3 regions of the Pseudomonas sp. p1(2021b) genome follow, and region 1 is predicted to be linked to each of the others. Evidence: predicted binding sites of a transcription regulator. Region 1 holds the regulator's gene; each other region holds the start of a gene.
The links. Region 1 encodes sigma-54, which starts transcription at its own class of promoters, with help from an activator protein. Its sites were predicted from a motif close to ANTGGCATNNANNTTGCTNT; they were not measured.
Positions count from the first base shown of each region.

Region 1 (5,695 bases):
TACTCGCCTTCGTCGAAGTAGTTGTTGATCAATTCGACCAGGGCATCCATGGCCTCGGTGTCCTGCTCGCCCTCGGTCATCAGGTGCACCTGGGTACCTTTGCCTGCGGCGAGCATCATCACCGCCATGATGCTCTTGCCATCCACCAGCTTGTCCGGCGCGCGCCCGACCCTGACCTGGCAGGGGAAGCGGCCGGCCACGCCGACGAACTTGGCCGCCGCCCGGGCATGCAGGCCAAGCTTGTTGATGATGGTGATTTCGCGGGCGGGCATCGTGGGGCGGATATCCTTGGGCTAGAGGTCGCGGTGGCGAACCTGGACGTTTTTCAGGGATTGTTGCAGCAACTGGCCCAAGCGCTCGGTCAGGTACACGGAACGATGGTGCCCGCCGGTGCAGCCGATGGCGATGGTGACATACGCACGGTTGCTGGCGGCGAAGCGGGGCAGCCATTTGAGCAGGTAGCTGGAGATATCCTGGAACATCTCCTCGACATCCGGCTGGGCGGCCAGGTAGTCGATCACCGGCTGGTCCAGCCCGGAATGCTCGCGCAACTCCGGCTTCCAGTACGGGTTGGGCAGGCAGCGTACGTCGAACACCAGGTCGGCGTCCACGGGCATGCCGCGCTTGAAACCGAAGGACTCGACCAGGAACGCGGTGCCGGGCTCGGGCTGGTTGAGCAGGCGCAGCTTGATCGAATCGCGCAACTGGTAGAGGTTCAGGTTGGTGGTGTCGATCTTCAGGTCGGCCAGATCGGAGATCGGGCCGAGCAGCTCGCTTTCGACCCGGATCGCCTCTGCCAGGGAGCGATTGGCGTTGGTCAGCGGGTGGCGCCGGCGGGTCTCGGAGAAGCGCTTGAGCAGTGTCTCCTCGTCGGCGTCCAGGTACAGCACGTCGCACTGGATATGCCGGCTCCGGGCCTCTTCGAGCAGGTCGGGAAAACGGGTCAGGTGGCTGGGCAGGTTGCGCGCGTCGATGGAGACGGCCACCTTCGGTTGCAACAGCTCGGTATTGATCAGTGCATTTTCGGCCAGTTGCGGCAACAACCCGGCGGGCAGGTTGTCGATGCAGTAGTAGCCGTTGTCTTCCAGGACATCGAGGGCGGTACTTTTGCCGGAGCCGGACCGGCCGCTGACGATGATCAGGCGCATGTTCAGTGCTCGTTCTGTGCGTCTAGGACTACCTGGTACAGGGCCTCGCTGCTGCCGGCGGCACGCAGGCGATCGCGGACCTCCTTGCGATCGAGCATGCTGGCGATCTGGCGCAGCAGTTCAAGGTGGGCATCGGTGGCCGCCTCGGGTACCAGCAGGACGAACAGCAGGTCCACGGGCGCGCCATCGATGGCGTCGTAGTCGATGGGAGCATCCAGGTGCAGCAGGGCGCTGACGGGCGCCGTGCAGCCTTCGAGCCGGCAGTGGGGGATGGCGATGCCATTGCCGAAGCCGGTGGAGCCCAGTTTCTCGCGGGCAACCAACTTTTCGAAGACGTCCTGCATCTCCAGTTCGGGAATTTGCTCGGCGATCAGGTTGGCGACCTTTTCCAGGGCGCGCTTCTTACTGCCGCCCGGCACGTTCACGAGGGAACGGCCGGGGGTCAGGATGGTTTCAAGTCGGATCATGGATGAGAGGGATCAGCGGGCGGCTGCACCTTGCAGCAGGCTTTGCTGTTTTTCCTTGTGTTTTTTCAGTTGGCGGTCGAGCTTGTCAGCCAGGGCATCGATCGCTGCATACATGTCTTGGTGTTCGGCGTTGGCAACCACTTCTCCGCCGGGAATCTGGAGCGTGGCCTCGACCTTCTGCTGCAGTTTCTCGACTTTCATGATCACCGTGACATTGGTGATCTTGTCGAAATGTCCTTCCACCCGGGCGAGCTTCTCGAGTACGTACTCACGCAGTGGTTGGGTGACTTCTACATGCTGTCCACTGATGTTGACTTGCATACAGCTTCTCCTTTGTTGCCCGTGCATAAAGGGCAGGTATTGCACCTGCCACTGAAACGCTATGGCACAGCCAGGGGCTACATCAGTCGCTTGCGCTCGCTCGACGGTGCGATGCCGAGGGACTCGCGGTACTTGGCGACGGTGCGACGGGCTACCTGGATGCCTTGTGCCTCCAGTAAACCAGCGATCTTGCTGTCACTCAATGGCTTTTTCTGATTTTCCGCCGCAACCAGTTTCTTGATGATCGCGCGGATCGCCGTAGACGAGCATTCACCGCCTTCGGAGGTGCTCACATGGCTCGAGAAAAAGTATTTCAATTCATAGATGCCACGCGGGGTATGCATGTATTTCTGCGTGGTGACCCGGGAAATGGTCGATTCGTGCATGCCGACCGCCTCGGCGATGTCGTGTAGCACCAACGGCTTCATCGCCTCGTCGCCCTGGTCGAGGAAGCCGCGCTGGTGCTCGACGATCTGGGTGGCGACCTTCATCAGCGTCTCGTTGCGGCTCTGCAGGCTCTTGATGAACCAGCGTGCCTCCTGCAACTGGTTGCGCATGAAGGTGTTGTCGGCGCTGGTGTCGGCGCGGCGGACGAAACCTGCGTATTGCGGGTTGACCCGCAGGCGCGGGATCGCTTCCTGGTTGAGCTCCACCAGCCAGCGGTCGTTGTCCTTGCGCACGATGACGTCGGGTACCACGTATTCCGGTTCGCTGGATTCGATCTGCGAGCCCGGGCGCGGGTTGAGGCTCTGTACCAGCTCGATGACCTGGCGCAGCTCATCTTCCTTGAGCTTCATGCGCCGCATCAGCTGGCTGTAGTCGCGGCTGCCGAGCAGGTCGATGAAGTCGCTGACCAGGCGCTGGGCTTCGGCCATCCATGGGGTGTCGGCCGGCAGCTGGCGCAGCTGCAGCAGCAGGCATTCGCCGAGGTTGCGTGCGCCGATGCCGGCAGGCTCGAACTGCTGGATGCGGTGCAGTACGGCTTCCACTTCATCCAGCTCGATATCCAGCTCGGGGTCGAAGCCTGCGCAGATTTCCTCGAGGCTGTCCTCCAGGTAGCCCTGGCCGTTGATGCTGTCGATCAGGGTCACGGCAATGAGCCGGTCGGTGTCGGACATCGGTGCCAGGTTCAACTGCCACAGCAGGTGGCTTTGCAGGCTCTCGCCGGTGGAGGTACGGGTAGTGAAGTCCCACTCGTCGTCATCGCTGGCCGGCAGGCTGCTGGCGCTGGTCTGGTAGATGTCTTCCCAGGCCGTGTCGACGGGCAGTTCGTTGGGGATGCGCTCGTTCCATTCGCCTTCTTCCAGGGTTTCGGCGCTGGCCGTGCTTTCCTGGAAGCTGTTGTCCTGGGCTTCGGCGACCGGCTTGCTCTCGGCGTTGTCGGCCATGGGGTCGCTGTTGTCGAAGTCGTCGCCGTCTTCCTGACGTTCGAGCATCGGGTTGGATTCCAGCGCTTCCTGAATTTCCTGTTGAAGGTCCAGGGTAGAGAGCTGGAGCAGACGGATGGCCTGTTGCAACTGCGGTGTCATCGTCAGTTGCTGGCCCATTTTTAGGACGAGCGATGGTTTCATGGCTGGGGCTTAATACCTTGTTCGCCGGCGCGCATGCGCCATCCACTACACGAAGGGCGCCGGGGCGCCAATTTTAAGCAAGTTATATGCCTGAAATTGTAGCGTTTGCCTAGAGCACTGCAACCTTTGCGGCAGTGCCCCGGGCAGACTCCGGGCTCAGAGTCGGAACTCGTGGCCCAGGTAGACCTCCTTGACCAGGTCATTGGCCAGGATAGTCTCGGCATCGCCTTCGGCGATCAGTTGTCCATCGTTGACGATGTAGGCGGTCTCGCAGATATCGAGCGTCTCGCGGACGTTGTGGTCGGTGATCAGCACACCGATGCCCTTGGCCTTGAGGTGATGGATGATCTGCTTGATATCGCCCACGGAAATCGGGTCGACACCGGCGAAGGGTTCGTCCAGCAGGATGAACTTCGGCGCGGTGGCCAATGCCCGTGCGATCTCGACGCGGCGGCGTTCGCCACCGGAGAGGCTCATGCCGAGGTTGTCACGGATGTGGCTGATGTGGAACTCCTGCAGCAGGCTTTCCAGCTCCTTGCGGCGGCCGTCGCGGTCGAGGTCCTTGCGGGTCTCGAGGATGGCCATGATGTTGTCGGCCACCGACAGTTTGCGGAAGATCGACGCTTCCTGGGGCAGGTAGCCGATGCCGGCGCGGGCGCGACCGTGCATGGGCTGGTGGCTGACGTCCAGGTTGTCGATCAGCACGCGGCCCTGGTCGGCGCGGACCAGGCCGACGATCATGTAGAAGCAGGTGGTCTTGCCGGCGCCGTTGGGGCCGAGCAGGCCGACGATCTGGCCGCTGTCGATCGACAGGCTGACGTCGCGGACGACCTGGCGGCCCTTGTAGCTCTTGGCCAGGTGCTGGGCTTTGAGGGTTGCCATTTACTCGGCCTTCTTCTTCGGCTGAATCACCATGTCGATGCGCTGACGGGGTGAGGTCACATTGCCACCGCGACCGGCGGTAGCCACCTGGGTCTTGGTGTTGTAGACGATCTTCTCGCCTTCGGTGGTGTTGCCTTCGTTCTCGACCTTGGCGCGGTCGGTGAGGATCACCATGTCCTTCTGCGCCTGGTACTGGATGGTCACGGCCCAGCCTTTCATCTTGTCGGGCTTGGCAGCGCTCTGCTGCTGCTCGAAGTACGCCAGGTTGCCCACCGAGGTGACCACGTCGATATCGCCGGAGGCGGCGCGGGTGATGGTCACGGTGTTGCCTTTGATCATCATCGAGCCCTGGGTGATGATCACGTCGCCGGTATAGGTGGCTACGCCTTGCTTGTCGTCCAGGTGAGCGTTGTCGGCCTGGATGCGGATAGGCTGGTCACGATCGTTGGGCAGGGCCAAGGCGCTCGCGCTTCCCAGTGCCGCGCTCAGGCTGAGCAAAAAGGGGAGGGTTTTAACGAGCCTCATACTGTCCTCTTACGTTGGACAGCAGGTCCATCCTGCCGTCTTTCAAATACGCTTTCATTCCTTTGCCCGTAGTGGTCCCACCGGCGCCGTCGATTCTAACGGCTTGCTCGGTCTGCGCATATTGCTTCTGCGGGAACACGGTCATGCGGGACGTGGTGACGATCATTTCGCGCTGCTTTTCATCGGTACGGGCCACGCGGACCTTCTCGATGAGCTCGACCTCGGTACCGTCCGGGTTGACCTCGGCGCGCTCGCTCTGCACGTGCCACGGGTACTGGGTACCGCGGTACAGGTGCAGGTCGGGCTTGGTCAGCAGGGAGACTTCGCTGGCCTTGAGGTGCTCGACCTTGTCGGCGGTCATCTCGTACTGCATCTTGCCGTCTGGCATGAACTGCACGCTGTGGGCGTTGATCGCGTAGTAGTCGATGGCGCTTTCGTCGACCTGGGCCACGGGCTTGTCGAGGAAGCTCTCGGGGCTGATGTTCCAGTAGCCGACCGCCACCAGCAGTGCGGCGATCGCACCGAGCAGCACGATATTTCGGGCTTTCTTGCTGAACATGTGCGGCCTTAGAGGTAGTTGGCGTTGGCAGCGTCCAGGTTGCCCTGGGCCTGCATGATCAATTCACAGAATTCGCGCGCTGCGCCTTCGCCGCCGCGCGCCTGGGTCACGCCATGGGCATGCTGGCGAACGAACGGTGCAGCGCTGGCCACTGCCATGCCCAGGCCCACGCGGCGGATCACCGGCAGGTCGGGCAGGTCGTCGCCCAGGTAGGCGACCTGT
Region 1 covers NZ_CP083746.1:4,128,285-4,133,979, reverse strand. The annotation lists gene K8374_RS19265 (HPr family phosphocarrier protein) at 1-272, opposite strand, end outside; gene rapZ (RNase adapter RapZ) at 294-1,148, opposite strand; gene ptsN (PTS IIA-like nitrogen regulatory protein PtsN) at 1,151-1,615, opposite strand; gene hpf (ribosome hibernation-promoting factor, HPF/YfiA family) at 1,628-1,936, opposite strand; gene K8374_RS19245 (RNA polymerase factor sigma-54) at 2,014-3,507, opposite strand; gene lptB (LPS export ABC transporter ATP-binding protein) at 3,664-4,389, opposite strand; gene lptA (lipopolysaccharide transport periplasmic protein LptA) at 4,390-4,914, opposite strand; gene lptC (LPS export ABC transporter periplasmic protein LptC) at 4,901-5,473, opposite strand; gene K8374_RS19225 (KdsC family phosphatase) at 5,482-5,695, opposite strand, start outside.

Region 2 (5,695 bases), 2.6 Mb from region 1:
ATGCGCATACGCATCGGGCGATGATCCAGGAACAGGCCGGTGTCCAGGTAGTCGGTGAGGTTGACCAGCAGCTTGACGCCGCCTTCGTTCACTTCATGGAAACGGCCTTCGGCGCCCTGGCGCTCGTACTGGCGGGTTCCACTCTGACGCTCGCGGCGCTTGAGCACCACGCGCTGCGGGTCGACGCCCAGCGCCTGGGGGATGGCCGTCAGGGCGTCGAGCAGGCGCGCCTGGGCCTTGTCCGGGTCGACCGAACGCGGTGCGGCATATTCCTGCACGTGTACCCAATCCTGGTAGAGGTCCACGGCCAGGGCATATTCGGGCATGTCGGCATCGTACAGACGGTAGCAACCGACCTGCTCGCGACGGGCCCACTTGCCCAGTTGCTTGAGGTTCTTCTGCAGGCGGTTGGCGAACATCTGTGCGCCCTCGGACAGGCGTGCCGGCTCGCTGGCCACCGCCGCAGGGCGGCGCGGCTCGCCCGCTTCAGGCTCGGCCTGGCGGCGTTCGCCGGTCACGAACTGGTCGGGCTGCACCTTGAACAGCAACAATTTGCAGGGCAGCGCGCCGTTCCAGAACGCGTACTGCTTGTGGCTGCGAATGCCCATGCGCTTGCCCAGCTCTGGCGCACCGGTGAACACCGCCGCTTCCCAACCCAGGCAAGCCTGGCGCAGGCGCTCGCCAAGGTTCTGGTAGAGGTAGAGCAGGCTCGCCTCGTCGCCCAGGCGCTCGCCATAGGGGGGGTTGCTGATCACCAGGCCTTTCTGGTTCTGGTCCGGGCGCGGCTCGAAGCTGCCGACCTCGCCCTGGTAGATCTTCACCCAGTCGCCCAGGCCCGCGCGCTCGACGTTGTTGCGCCCCGGCTGGATCAGCCGAGGGTCGGCTTCATAGCCGCGAATCCACAGCGGCGGCTTGGCCAACCCCGCCTGGGCCCGTGCCTGGGCCTCGTCATGCACCTTGCGCCACAGCGCCGGCACATGGCCGAGCCAGGCCGTGAAGCCCCACCGTTCGCGCTTGAGGTTAGGTGCAATATCGGCAGCGATCATCGCCGCTTCGACCAGGAAGGTGCCCACGCCGCACATGGGGTCCGCCAGGGCGCCACCTTCGGCGGCGATACGCGGCCACCCGGCACGGATCAGCACCGCCGCCGCCAGGTTCTCCTTCAGCGGCGCAGCGCCTTGCTGCAGGCGGTAGCCACGCTGGTGCAGGCTGTGGCCGGACAGGTCCAGGGACAGGATCGCCTCACCGCGCTCCAGGCGCAGGTGCACGCGCACGTCCGGGTCGATCTTGTCCACCGAAGGACGCTGGCCTTCACGGTTGCGCAGCTTGTCGACAATGGCGTCCTTGACCTTCAGGGCACCGAAGTGGGTGTTGTCGATACCTGAGCCGTGGCCGCTGAACTCCACCGCCAGGGTGCCGTCGGGCATCAAGTGGTCCTGCCAGTCGACACCATGGACGCCGCCGTAGAGCTCGTCGGCGTTCTTCATGGAAAAACGCTTGAGCACCAGCAGCACGCGGTTGGCCAGGCGCGACCACAGGCACAGGCGGTAGGCGGTTTCCATGTCGGCCGAGCCGCGGATCGCCGAGGTGTGCTCGCGCACCTCTTCAAGGCCCAGGCTGCGGGCTTCCTCGGCGAGCAGGCCTTCCAGGCCTTTGGGGCAGGTGAGATAGAGTTCGAAACGGTCCGACATGAGCAATCCAAAGCCTTGGGCTGGTTGAGTGACGGGCCGACGCATCGCCCCGCCTGAGTTTGCCCGGGCGCCCTTCCAGCAGGCGCTCGGGTGGCCTTGCCCACTGAGGGAAGGCCGGGCCACCTGATCGACGAGCCCATCGCGTCATGGCGAAAGGAGGTTAGATCGTCAGGCAGTATGAAAATTTCCAGCGACGGGAGCGCCAATGTGACCCTTCGTCGCATTTCAAATTGTTACGGTCATCGTCCAGCACCACTGGCCAGATGACTGCACAGCAGCGCTAAACCCTGATCATAGCGGGCTCAACGATAAATCAAGTTGAGTCGCATTTATTTACTTATCCTTTGACCCTTGGAAAGGTTACGTCCTTATGACAAATCGATCATTCACACTGTGACTCGCTTTGGTTAGAACTGACCTCAGGTTGTCTCGCAACGAGGCAACACCTTCCGCTCGCCACGCCGGCAGCGAGCGCAAACCGGCAGAACGATTCTGCCCGGCCTCGGAGAGGCCGACGGGACATTACAGTCAACAAGTGAGGGCAACACCCTATGAGAAGACTTAAGCGTGATCCGTTGGAAAGAGCATATTCACGTGGCTACCAGTATGGGGTCACCGGCAAATCCCGCGAGCTTTGCCCCTTCAACCTGCCGTCCGTACGTCAAGCCTGGATCAATGGCTGGCGCGAAGGACGGGGTGACAACTGGGATGGCATGACCGGCACCGCTGGCATCCAGAGACTCAACGAAAATCACGCCGTTGGCTGAGACGAGGACACTGAATTCGAGTCACCATGCGCGCCCTATCCGGGCGGCGGGCTGAGGCCCAGGGGCCCCTCGAGGGGCCCTTTTTTATGCCCGTTCCTTTATTGCCGAGGCATCGCCGCAATGGCATCCACCGCCTCGCGGATCAGCGCAGGCCCCTTGTAGATAAAGCCCGAGTACACCTGCACCAGGCTGGCGCCGGCGGCAATCTTTTCCGCTGCGTGACGCCCTTCGGTGATCCCACCCGCGGCGATGATCGGCAACCTGCCGGCCAGTTCACCGGCCAATACCTTCACCGTGTGGGTGCTCTTCTCCAGCACCGGCGCACCGGACAGGCCACCGGCCTCGTCACCGAACGGCAGGCCCTGCACGCCTTCGCGGCCGAGCGTAGTGTTGGTGGCGATCACCGCGTCCATGCCGGTTTCCATCAGCGCCGAGGCCACCAGCGCGGTTTCCTCGTCAGTCATGTCCGGGGCGATCTTGATGGCCAGGGGCACGCGCTTGCCGTGCTCGGTGGCCAACTGCTCGCGGCGTACCGCCAGGGCCTGCAGCAATTGCTTGAGCGAGTCGCCGAACTGCAAGGTGCGCAGGCCTGGGGTGTTGGGCGAGCTGACGTTGACGGTGATATAGCTGGCGTCGGCGTAGACCTTCTCCAGGCAAATCAGGTAGTCGTCCACCGCGCGCTCGACCGGCGTGTCGAAGTTCTTGCCGATGTTGATGCCCAGCACACCGTCATATCGCGCTGCGCGAACCCGCGCCAGCAGGTGATCGACGCCGAGGTTGTTGAACCCCATGCGGTTGATGATCGCCGTGGCTTCGGGCAGGCGGAACAGACGCGGCTTGGGGTTGCCCGGCTGAGGGCGCGGGGTCACGGTGCCGATCTCGACGAAGCCGAAACCCAGCTGGGCGAAACCGTCGATGGCCGCGCCGTTCTTGTCCAGGCCGGCGGCCAGGCCGACCGGGTTGGCGAAGTTCAAGCCCATGACCGTTACCGGCAACGCCGCCGGCTGCTTGCACAGCAGGCCGTTCAGACCGAGGCGGCCACCGGCGCCGATCAGGTCCAGGGACAGGTCGTGGGAGGTTTCCGGGGAAAGCTTGAACAGCAGCTGGCGGGCCAGGGTATACATGGGCAGGCAAGACTCGCGGTGAGTGAGCGGGCGATTATAGCCAGCGCGCGGCCCGGGCGACAGGGGCGCTGGCACATGGGTTGCTTCGCAAGGTACAGGCAGACAGCCCCGTACCGGCGAGGACCCCCTTGAATACAGCACTCCCCACGACACCCCTGGCCTGGGTCAACGGCAGCGATGCACCCGAGAAAACCTCCCTGGACATCGGCTTCATGGCCCTGACCGACTGCGCGCCGGTCGTGGTGGCCGCCACCCAGGGCTTCGCCCAACTGCACGGCCTGACCCTCAACCTCAAGCGCCAGGCCTCCTGGGCCGGGCTGCGCGACAAGCTGGTCAGTGGTGAACTGGACGCCGCCCATTGCTTGTATGGCCTGGTCTACGCCGTGCACCTGGGCCTGGGCGGCATACCTCGCCATGCCATGGCCGTACTCATGGGCCTGAACCAGAACGCCCAGGCCCTGAACCTCTCCCCTGCCCTGCAGCGCAAAGGCGTGACCAGCCCCGAGGCGTTGTCGCGCCTGGTGCACCAGCATGGCGCACGCCTGACCTTCGCCCAGACCTTCCCCACCGGCACCCACGCCATGTGGCTGTACTATTGGCTGGCCAGTCAGGGTATCCATCCACTGCAGGACGTGCGCAGTGTGGTGGTACCACCCGCGCAAATGGCTGCCCATCTGCAGGCCGGGCGTATCGATGGTTTTTGCGTCGGCGAGCCCTGGTCGGCCGATGCGGTGGCCAAGGGCTTGGGCTTTACCTTGGCGACCAGCCAGTCGATCTGGCCGGACCACCCGGAAAAAGTCCTCGGCGCTACCCGCTCATTCGTCGAGCAATACCCCAACAGTGCCCGGGCGTTGGTGAAAGCAGTTCTGGCTGCCAGCCGATTCATCGAGCAATGCCAGGAAAACCGTCGTAGCACAGCCCAACTGCTCAGCGGCAAGGCCTACCTGGACGCCCCACTGGGCAGCATCGAACCGCGACTGCTCGGCGACTACCAGGACGGCCTCGGCAACCAGTGGCACGACCCTCACGCCCTGCGCCTGTTCGACCAGGGGCGGGCGAACATGCCCTACCTGTCCGATGGCATGTGGTTCATGACCCAGTTCCGCCGCTGGGGCCTGCTGCGCGAAGACCCGGACTACCTAAAAATCGCCCACCAAGTCCAGCAGCTGTCGCTCTACCGACAGGCAGCCGAGGCCATCGGCGTGCCGTGCTCCTATCCCCTCATGCGCAGCAGCCTGATGATCGACGGCAGCCGCTGGGACGGCAGCGACCCTTACGGCTACGCCCGCAGCTTCCGCCTGCATGCCCTGGATGACGCCCTCGGCACCCGAGCCGGACTGTGAGGAGCACGAACATGCTGCGTATCCTGCTGATCGACGATACCGAAAAGAAAGTCGGCCGCCTCAAGGGCGCCCTGATCGAGGCGGGCTTCGAGGTGATCGAGGCGGGCGCGCTGACCATCGACCTGCCCACCTGCGTCGAAACCGTGCACCCGGACGTGGTTCTGATCGATACAGAGTCACCGGGCCGGGATGTGATGGAACAGGTGGTACTGGTCAGCCGCGACCGTCCTCGCCCGATCGTGCTGTTCACCGACGAGCACGACCCGGGCGTGATGCGCCAGGCGATCCAGGCCGGGGTCAGCGCCTATATCGTCGAAGGCATCCAGGCCACGCGCCTGCAGCCGATCCTCGACGTGGCCATGGCCCGCTTCGAAAGCGACCAGGCGCTCAAGGCGCAGTTATTGGCTCGCGACCAGCAACTGGCCGAACGCAAGCGCATCGAACAAGCCAAAGGGCTGTTGATGAAGATGAAAGACTGCAACGAGGAACAGGCCTACACGCTGATGCGGCGCCAGGCCATGAGCCGACAGCAGAAGCTGATCCAGGTGGCCGAGCAGATCATCGCCATGCACGAGATGTTGGGCTAGGCACCGAAAATCCAAAGCCCCCCGTCAACAGTTGGCCCATCTCTTGCTGAGCAAACCTCACCGGTAGCCAACGGCGGTTACCTCACTTGATTACCGACAAAGACGTCGCTCTCCCCTCCCCTCGTGGTGCGGGAAGCGGCGTCTTTTTCGTTCCAGCCCTGCACAGCCAGGGCGTGACCAGCG
Region 2 covers NZ_CP083746.1:1,558,992-1,564,686, reverse strand. The annotation lists gene rlmKL (bifunctional 23S rRNA (guanine(2069)-N(7))-methyltransferase RlmK/23S rRNA (guanine(2445)-N(2))-methyltransferase RlmL) at 1-1,691, opposite strand, end outside; gene rmf (ribosome modulation factor) at 2,243-2,458, shown strand; gene K8374_RS07285 (quinone-dependent dihydroorotate dehydrogenase) at 2,557-3,582, opposite strand; gene K8374_RS07280 (CmpA/NrtA family ABC transporter substrate-binding protein) at 3,711-4,925, shown strand; gene K8374_RS07275 (ANTAR domain-containing response regulator) at 4,937-5,512, shown strand.
Region 2: K8374_RS07280 (CmpA/NrtA family ABC transporter substrate-binding protein) is a predicted target of sigma-54. The motif match lies at 3,650-3,669, and genes of this name have one in related genera.

Region 3 (5,695 bases), 880 kb from region 1:
CAGCGCTTCGGCCAGGTGCGCACGGCCAATGCGCTCCACTTGCTCGAGATCAGCCAGCGTGCGGGCCACCTTGAGCAGGCGATGGGCTGCGCGCAGCGACAAGGTCAAACGCTCGCAGGCACCTTCCAGCCAGGCCTGGTCAGCAGGCTCCAGCACGCAGTGGCGGCGCAGGCCATTGAGGTCGAGAAAGGCATTGGCGCACCCTTGGCGGCGCTGCTGCAGCTCGCGGGCCTCGGCTACCAGGCGGGCGACGCTGGCGCTGGAATCGCCGCTGGGTTCGTTGGTCAGCACCGTGCTTTCCCGTGCCACGGTCAGGTGCAGGTCGATGCGGTCGAGCAGGGGGCCGGAAAGCTTGTTGCGGTAGCGCTGGATTTGTTCGGTGCTGCAGCGGCAGCGCCCGGTGGGGTCGCCCAGGTAGCCGCACGGGCAGGGATTCATCGCTGCCACCAACTGGAAGCGCGCCGGGAAGCGGACCCGGTCCTTGGCCCGCGCCACCACGATCTCGCCGGACTCCAAGGGTTCGCGAAGGACCTCCAGCACGCGCCGTTCGAACTCCGGCAACTCGTCCAGGAACAACACGCCGTGGTGCGCCAGGGTGATCTCCCCCGGTTGCGGCCTGCTGCCCCCGCCGACCAGTGCTGGCCCGGACGCCGAATGGTGTGGGTGGCGAAACGGGCGCTGCGGCCAGCAATCCAGCGGCTTTTGACCGCTGACGGATTGGATCGCCGCCACTTCCAGGGCTTCGCGTTCATCCAGCGGGGGAAGCAAACCGGGCAAACGGCTGGCGAGCAGTGTCTTGCCCGTGCCGGGTGGGCCTGTGAACAAGAGGTTATGGGCCCCTGCCGCCGCCACCAGCAGCGCACGCTTGGCGGCGGCCTGGCCTTGTACTTCGCTGAGGTCGGGGTAGGGCCGGCTGCGCAGCAGCAAGCCGTTGGCCGCATAGGGTGGCAGGGGCACCTGGCCGTTGAGGTGGGCGACCAGCTCCAGTAGATGGCCCACCGCATAGACCACCAGGCCGCTTGCCAGGCTTGCCTCTTCCGCATTCTCCTTCGGCACGACCAACGCCCGCCCGGCCTCCCGTGCCGCCAGCGCCGCCGGCAAGACGCCCTGCACCGGGCGCAACCCACCCGACAAGGCCAGCTCACCAATGCACTCGATCTCGCTCAAGGCCGCCACCGGTACCTGGCCATTGGCGGCGAGGATGCCCAGGGCAATGGCCAGGTCGTAACGGCCACCATCCTTGGGCAGGTCGGCGGGCGCGAGATTCTGGGTGATGCGTCGGTTGGGGTAGTCCAACCCGGAGTTGACGATGGCGCTGCGCACCCGGTCCTTGCTTTCCTTGACCGTGGCTTCGGGCAGCCCGACCAGGGTCAGGGTTGGGAGGCCGTTGGCCAGGTGGGTTTCGACGCTGACAGCGGGCGCCAGTACTCCGACCTGGGCGCGGCTGTGGACGAGGGCGAGGGACATGGACACTCCGTGGTCGCTTGTGGGGAACCGCTTCCTGCGGTTTGGCAAGCATAGAGCGCCTGGGGAAGGGTAATCGCGAAAGAGTGCGTCGGGGTTTTGCAGCGAAGCGGGTCAAGGCCAGGTTGGGGCCGCTGTGCGGTCCTTCGGCGGTGAACCCGCTCCCACAGGGGTACCGGCTGTCATTCCTGGGCAGGCGGCGCGACCCGGGCCTCCAGCTCGGCCAGTTGCTTCTCCAGCGCCTCCAGGCGGGCGCGGGTGCGCGCCAGAACGACCATCTGGCTGTCGAATTCGTCCCGGCTGACCAGGTCCAGCTTGCTGAAGGCACCTTGCATCAGGACCTTGAACTGGCTTTCCAGTTCGGCGCGGGGTTGGGCGGTGTCGCCGCTGAACAGGCGGGAGGCCTGGTCGCTCAGGGCATCGAGGAAGGCTTTTGGCGCGAGCATGTTGGGCTGTCCGCTGAATCAATGAAAAGGCGGGCAGTGTAACACGCGCCCTGGCGGGGCTCGCGCTGCACATTTTTTGCGCAATGCGCCTGGCTCGCATGCACCTTAATTGTGCGCGTTTTGCCTGATGGCGATTGGCCAAGCAAGCGTATTCACAGTAACTCTTTGTTTTTCATAGTTTTATTTGAACTGGCAAGGTTTCTGCTTAGACCTCTGCGAGCCATGCACTGATGCAGTTCCTTGAACCAGGCAGCGCGCACGCGATGCCAGATGCCGCCGACGGCGCGTTACAAAGCCAGGCGCTGCGCTTAGACTTGAGACGGGTTTGTTTTCCTGGGGCAAGTCCACCAAATCGGGAGAAGTTTCATGAAGCTAGTCACTGCCATCATCAAGCCGTTCAAGCTGGACGACGTGCGCGAGTCGCTGTCGGAAATCGGCGTGCAGGGCATCACCGTGACCGAAGTCAAAGGCTTCGGTCGGCAGAAAGGCCATACCGAGCTGTACCGCGGTGCCGAGTACGTGGTCGATTTCCTGCCCAAGGTGAAGATCGACGTCGCCATCGACGACAAGGATCTTGACCGGGTCATCGAAGCCATCACCAAGGCGGCCAACACCGGCAAAATCGGTGACGGCAAGATCTTCGTGGTCAATCTGGAGCAGGCCATCCGCATCCGTACCGGCGAAACCGATACCGACGCGATCTAAGCACCACAGCCTCACCAAACCCAACGCCCCAGGAGAAAACAACATGACTCTGCGCAAGATCGCAGGGCTAGGAGCCCTATTGTCCCTCGTAATGCCCGGCCTGGCCCTGGCAGAGGAAGCTGCCCCGGCGCTGAACTCCGGCGACACCGCCTGGATGCTCACCGCCACGGCGCTGGTGCTGTTCATGACCATTCCAGGCCTGGCACTGTTCTACGGCGGTATGGTGCGCTCGAAGAACGTGCTGTCGGTGATGATGCAATGCTTCGCCATCACCGGCCTGATGAGCATTCTCTGGGTCGTCTACGGCTATAGCCTGGCGTTCGATACCTCCGGTATGGAAAAGGGCGTGGTCAACCTCAATTCCTTCGTCGGCGGCTTTTCCAAGGCCTTCCTCAGCGGTGTGACGCCTGAGAGCCTGACCTCGGCTGCCGCGCTGTTCCCCGAAGCGGTGTTCATCACCTTCCAGATGACCTTCGCCATCATCACCCCGGCGCTGATCGTCGGTGCCTTCGCCGAGCGCATGAAGTTCTCCGCCATGCTGGTGTTCATGGGTGTGTGGTTCACCCTGGTCTACGCCCCGATCGCCCACATGGTATGGAGCGGTGACGGCGCGCTGATGTGGGACTGGGGTGTACTGGACTTCGCCGGTGGCACCGTGGTGCACATCAACGCGGGTATCGCAGGTCTGGTCTGCTGCCTGGTGCTGGGCAAGCGCAAGGGCTACCCGACCACGCCGATGGCCCCGCACAACCTGGGCTACACCCTGATGGGCGCGGCCATGCTGTGGATCGGCTGGTTCGGTTTCAACGCAGGTTCCGCCGCCGCCGCCAACGGCACCGCCGGCATGGCCATGCTGGTCACCCAGATCGCCACCGCCGCCGCGGCACTGGGCTGGATGTTCGCCGAATGGATCGGCCACGGTAAACCGAGTGCCCTGGGCATCGCCTCGGGTGTGGTCGCCGGCCTTGTGGCCATCACACCGGCTGCCGGTACCGTTGGCCCGATGGGCGCGCTGGTGATCGGCCTGGCTTCGGGCGTGATCTGCTATTTCTGCGCCACCAGCCTCAAGCGCAAGCTCGGCTACGACGACTCCCTGGATGCCTTCGGCGTGCATGGAGTCGGCGGTATCGTCGGTGCCATCCTCACCGGCGTGTTCGCAGCGCCTGCCCTGGGCGGCTTTGGTGCGGTCGAAGACATTGGCGCGCAAGTCTGGGTGCAGACCAAGGGCGTGCTGTTCACTGTCGTCTATACCGCCATCGTTACCTACGTGATCCTCAAGGTGCTCGATGGCCTGATGGGGCTGCGGGTCAATGACGAAGAAGAGTCGGTCGGCCTCGACCTGGCTCAGCACAACGAGCGCGGCTACAACCTGTAACCGCGACGCGATGAAAACTGCCCGGTTCGCCGGGCTTTTTTCTGCCTGAAATTCGTGGTTTGGCGTAGGGCAAACGGTTTACCCGGCACGTTCGTGACATTCGTAAAAAACTTACAGGTTGCCAAGCGTTCAGGGAGCTTTGCTTTTTTCACGAGCGCGCTAGAATGCGCGCCGAAGGGTGTTCGATGAGCTGTCCACACTCTTCTCAACCCTTTGCTAGGCTTGCAATAGCGCATGGCCAGCAGGTAATTGCCGGCGCTTTTTTCCGGCCGATGGCTCGATGATTTTTCAGGCACTGCCAGGAGCAGGGCCTGCAGGGCGGCAGTCTCCCATCAGGAGATGGATGCCCGGGCAGTGGCCAACCCACGGCCAGTTGAATTTTCACTGGTGGACGCCGGTCTACGGCTCCACTGGTCTATAACTAACCTGCTTTTCGCAAGTCATGAGGTAGAACATGAGCGACGACGATCTGGAAAATGACGACCTCGAAGTAGGCGACGAAGACGAGGCCGATGAGGGCCTTGAAGCTGCAGCCGACGACGGCGCGGAAGATGCCGGCGAAGACGACAGCCCCGCACCTGCCGCCAAGGGCAAATCCAAGGCAGCGGTCTCGGTAGACGAGATGCCGAGCATGGAGGCCAAGCAGAAGGAGCGCGATGCGCTGGCCAAGGCCATGGAAGAGTTTCTTGCACGGGGTGGCAAGGTTCAAGAGGTCGAAGCCAACGTGGTCGCCGACCCGCCCAAGAAGCCGGACAACAAGTACGGCAGCCGCCCTATCTGAGTGGCTGAACACAAGAAAGCCCGCCGTCGCTGCGGGCTTTTTTTGTGTATGGCCTTGCCGGCCTGATCGCGGGACAAGCCCACTCCTACAACAGCGGCGCCGATCCTTGTAGGAGCGGGCTTGCCCCGCGAAAGGGGCGCAACGCGCCCCCAGTCAACGCCAGCGGGTCAGGACGTCCGGCAGCTGGGAAAGCCGCTGGATCTCGGCATTCGGCGCCTGCTCGCCCGCCCAGGCCTTACCCTGGGGGTTGAACCACACCGCCCGCAGCCCGGCGCGCTGGGCGCCGGCGATGTCGTCGCCGGGGTGGTCGCCGATGTGCACGGCCGCGCTGGCCTCGACCTCGCCACGGCGCAGTGCCTCCAGGAAAGGCGCCGGGTCCGGCTTGCCGATGCCCAGGTCCTCGGCGCACAAGGCGAATCGGAAATAGTCCGCCAGCCCCAGGCGACGCACATCGGCGTTGCCATTGGTGACCACGCCGAGGATGTACTGGTGACGCAGAATCTCCAGCACCGGTTGCACTTCGGGGAACACCTCGACCTGGTGACGGGCATGGAGGAATACCTCGAACCCTTCGTTGGCCAGTTCCTGGGCCTGTTTTGCGCTGTAGCCGACTTCTTCCAGGGCATGGAACAGCACCCGGCGGCGCAGGGCGCTGATCCGGTGCTTGAGGCCAGGCTCGGCTTGTACCAGGCGCTCACGGATGGCGAACAGATGTTCGACCGGGATCGGCCCCAGGCTCGGGGCGTTGGCCTCGAGCCAGTCGCGCAGGACGATCTCGGCGCTGGCGATCACGGGTGCGGTGTCCCACAGGGTGTCGTCCAGGTCGAAGGTGATCAGCTTGATGCTCATGAGTCTGTGCCTTTGCTGCGTTTGGCCCGAGGGTGGGCGCTGTCGTACACCGCGGCCAGGTGCTGGAAGTCCAGG
Region 3 covers NZ_CP083746.1:5,006,881-5,012,575, reverse strand. The annotation lists gene K8374_RS23285 (YifB family Mg chelatase-like AAA ATPase) at 1-1,467, opposite strand, end outside; gene K8374_RS23280 (accessory factor UbiK family protein) at 1,647-1,910, opposite strand; gene glnK (P-II family nitrogen regulator) at 2,277-2,615, shown strand; gene K8374_RS23270 (ammonium transporter) at 2,659-3,990, shown strand; gene sutA (transcriptional regulator SutA) at 4,445-4,771, shown strand; gene K8374_RS23260 (HAD family hydrolase) at 4,925-5,620, opposite strand; gene xerC (tyrosine recombinase XerC) at 5,617-5,695, opposite strand, start outside.
Region 3: glnK (P-II family nitrogen regulator) is a predicted target of sigma-54. The motif match lies at 2,099-2,118, and genes of this name have one in related genera.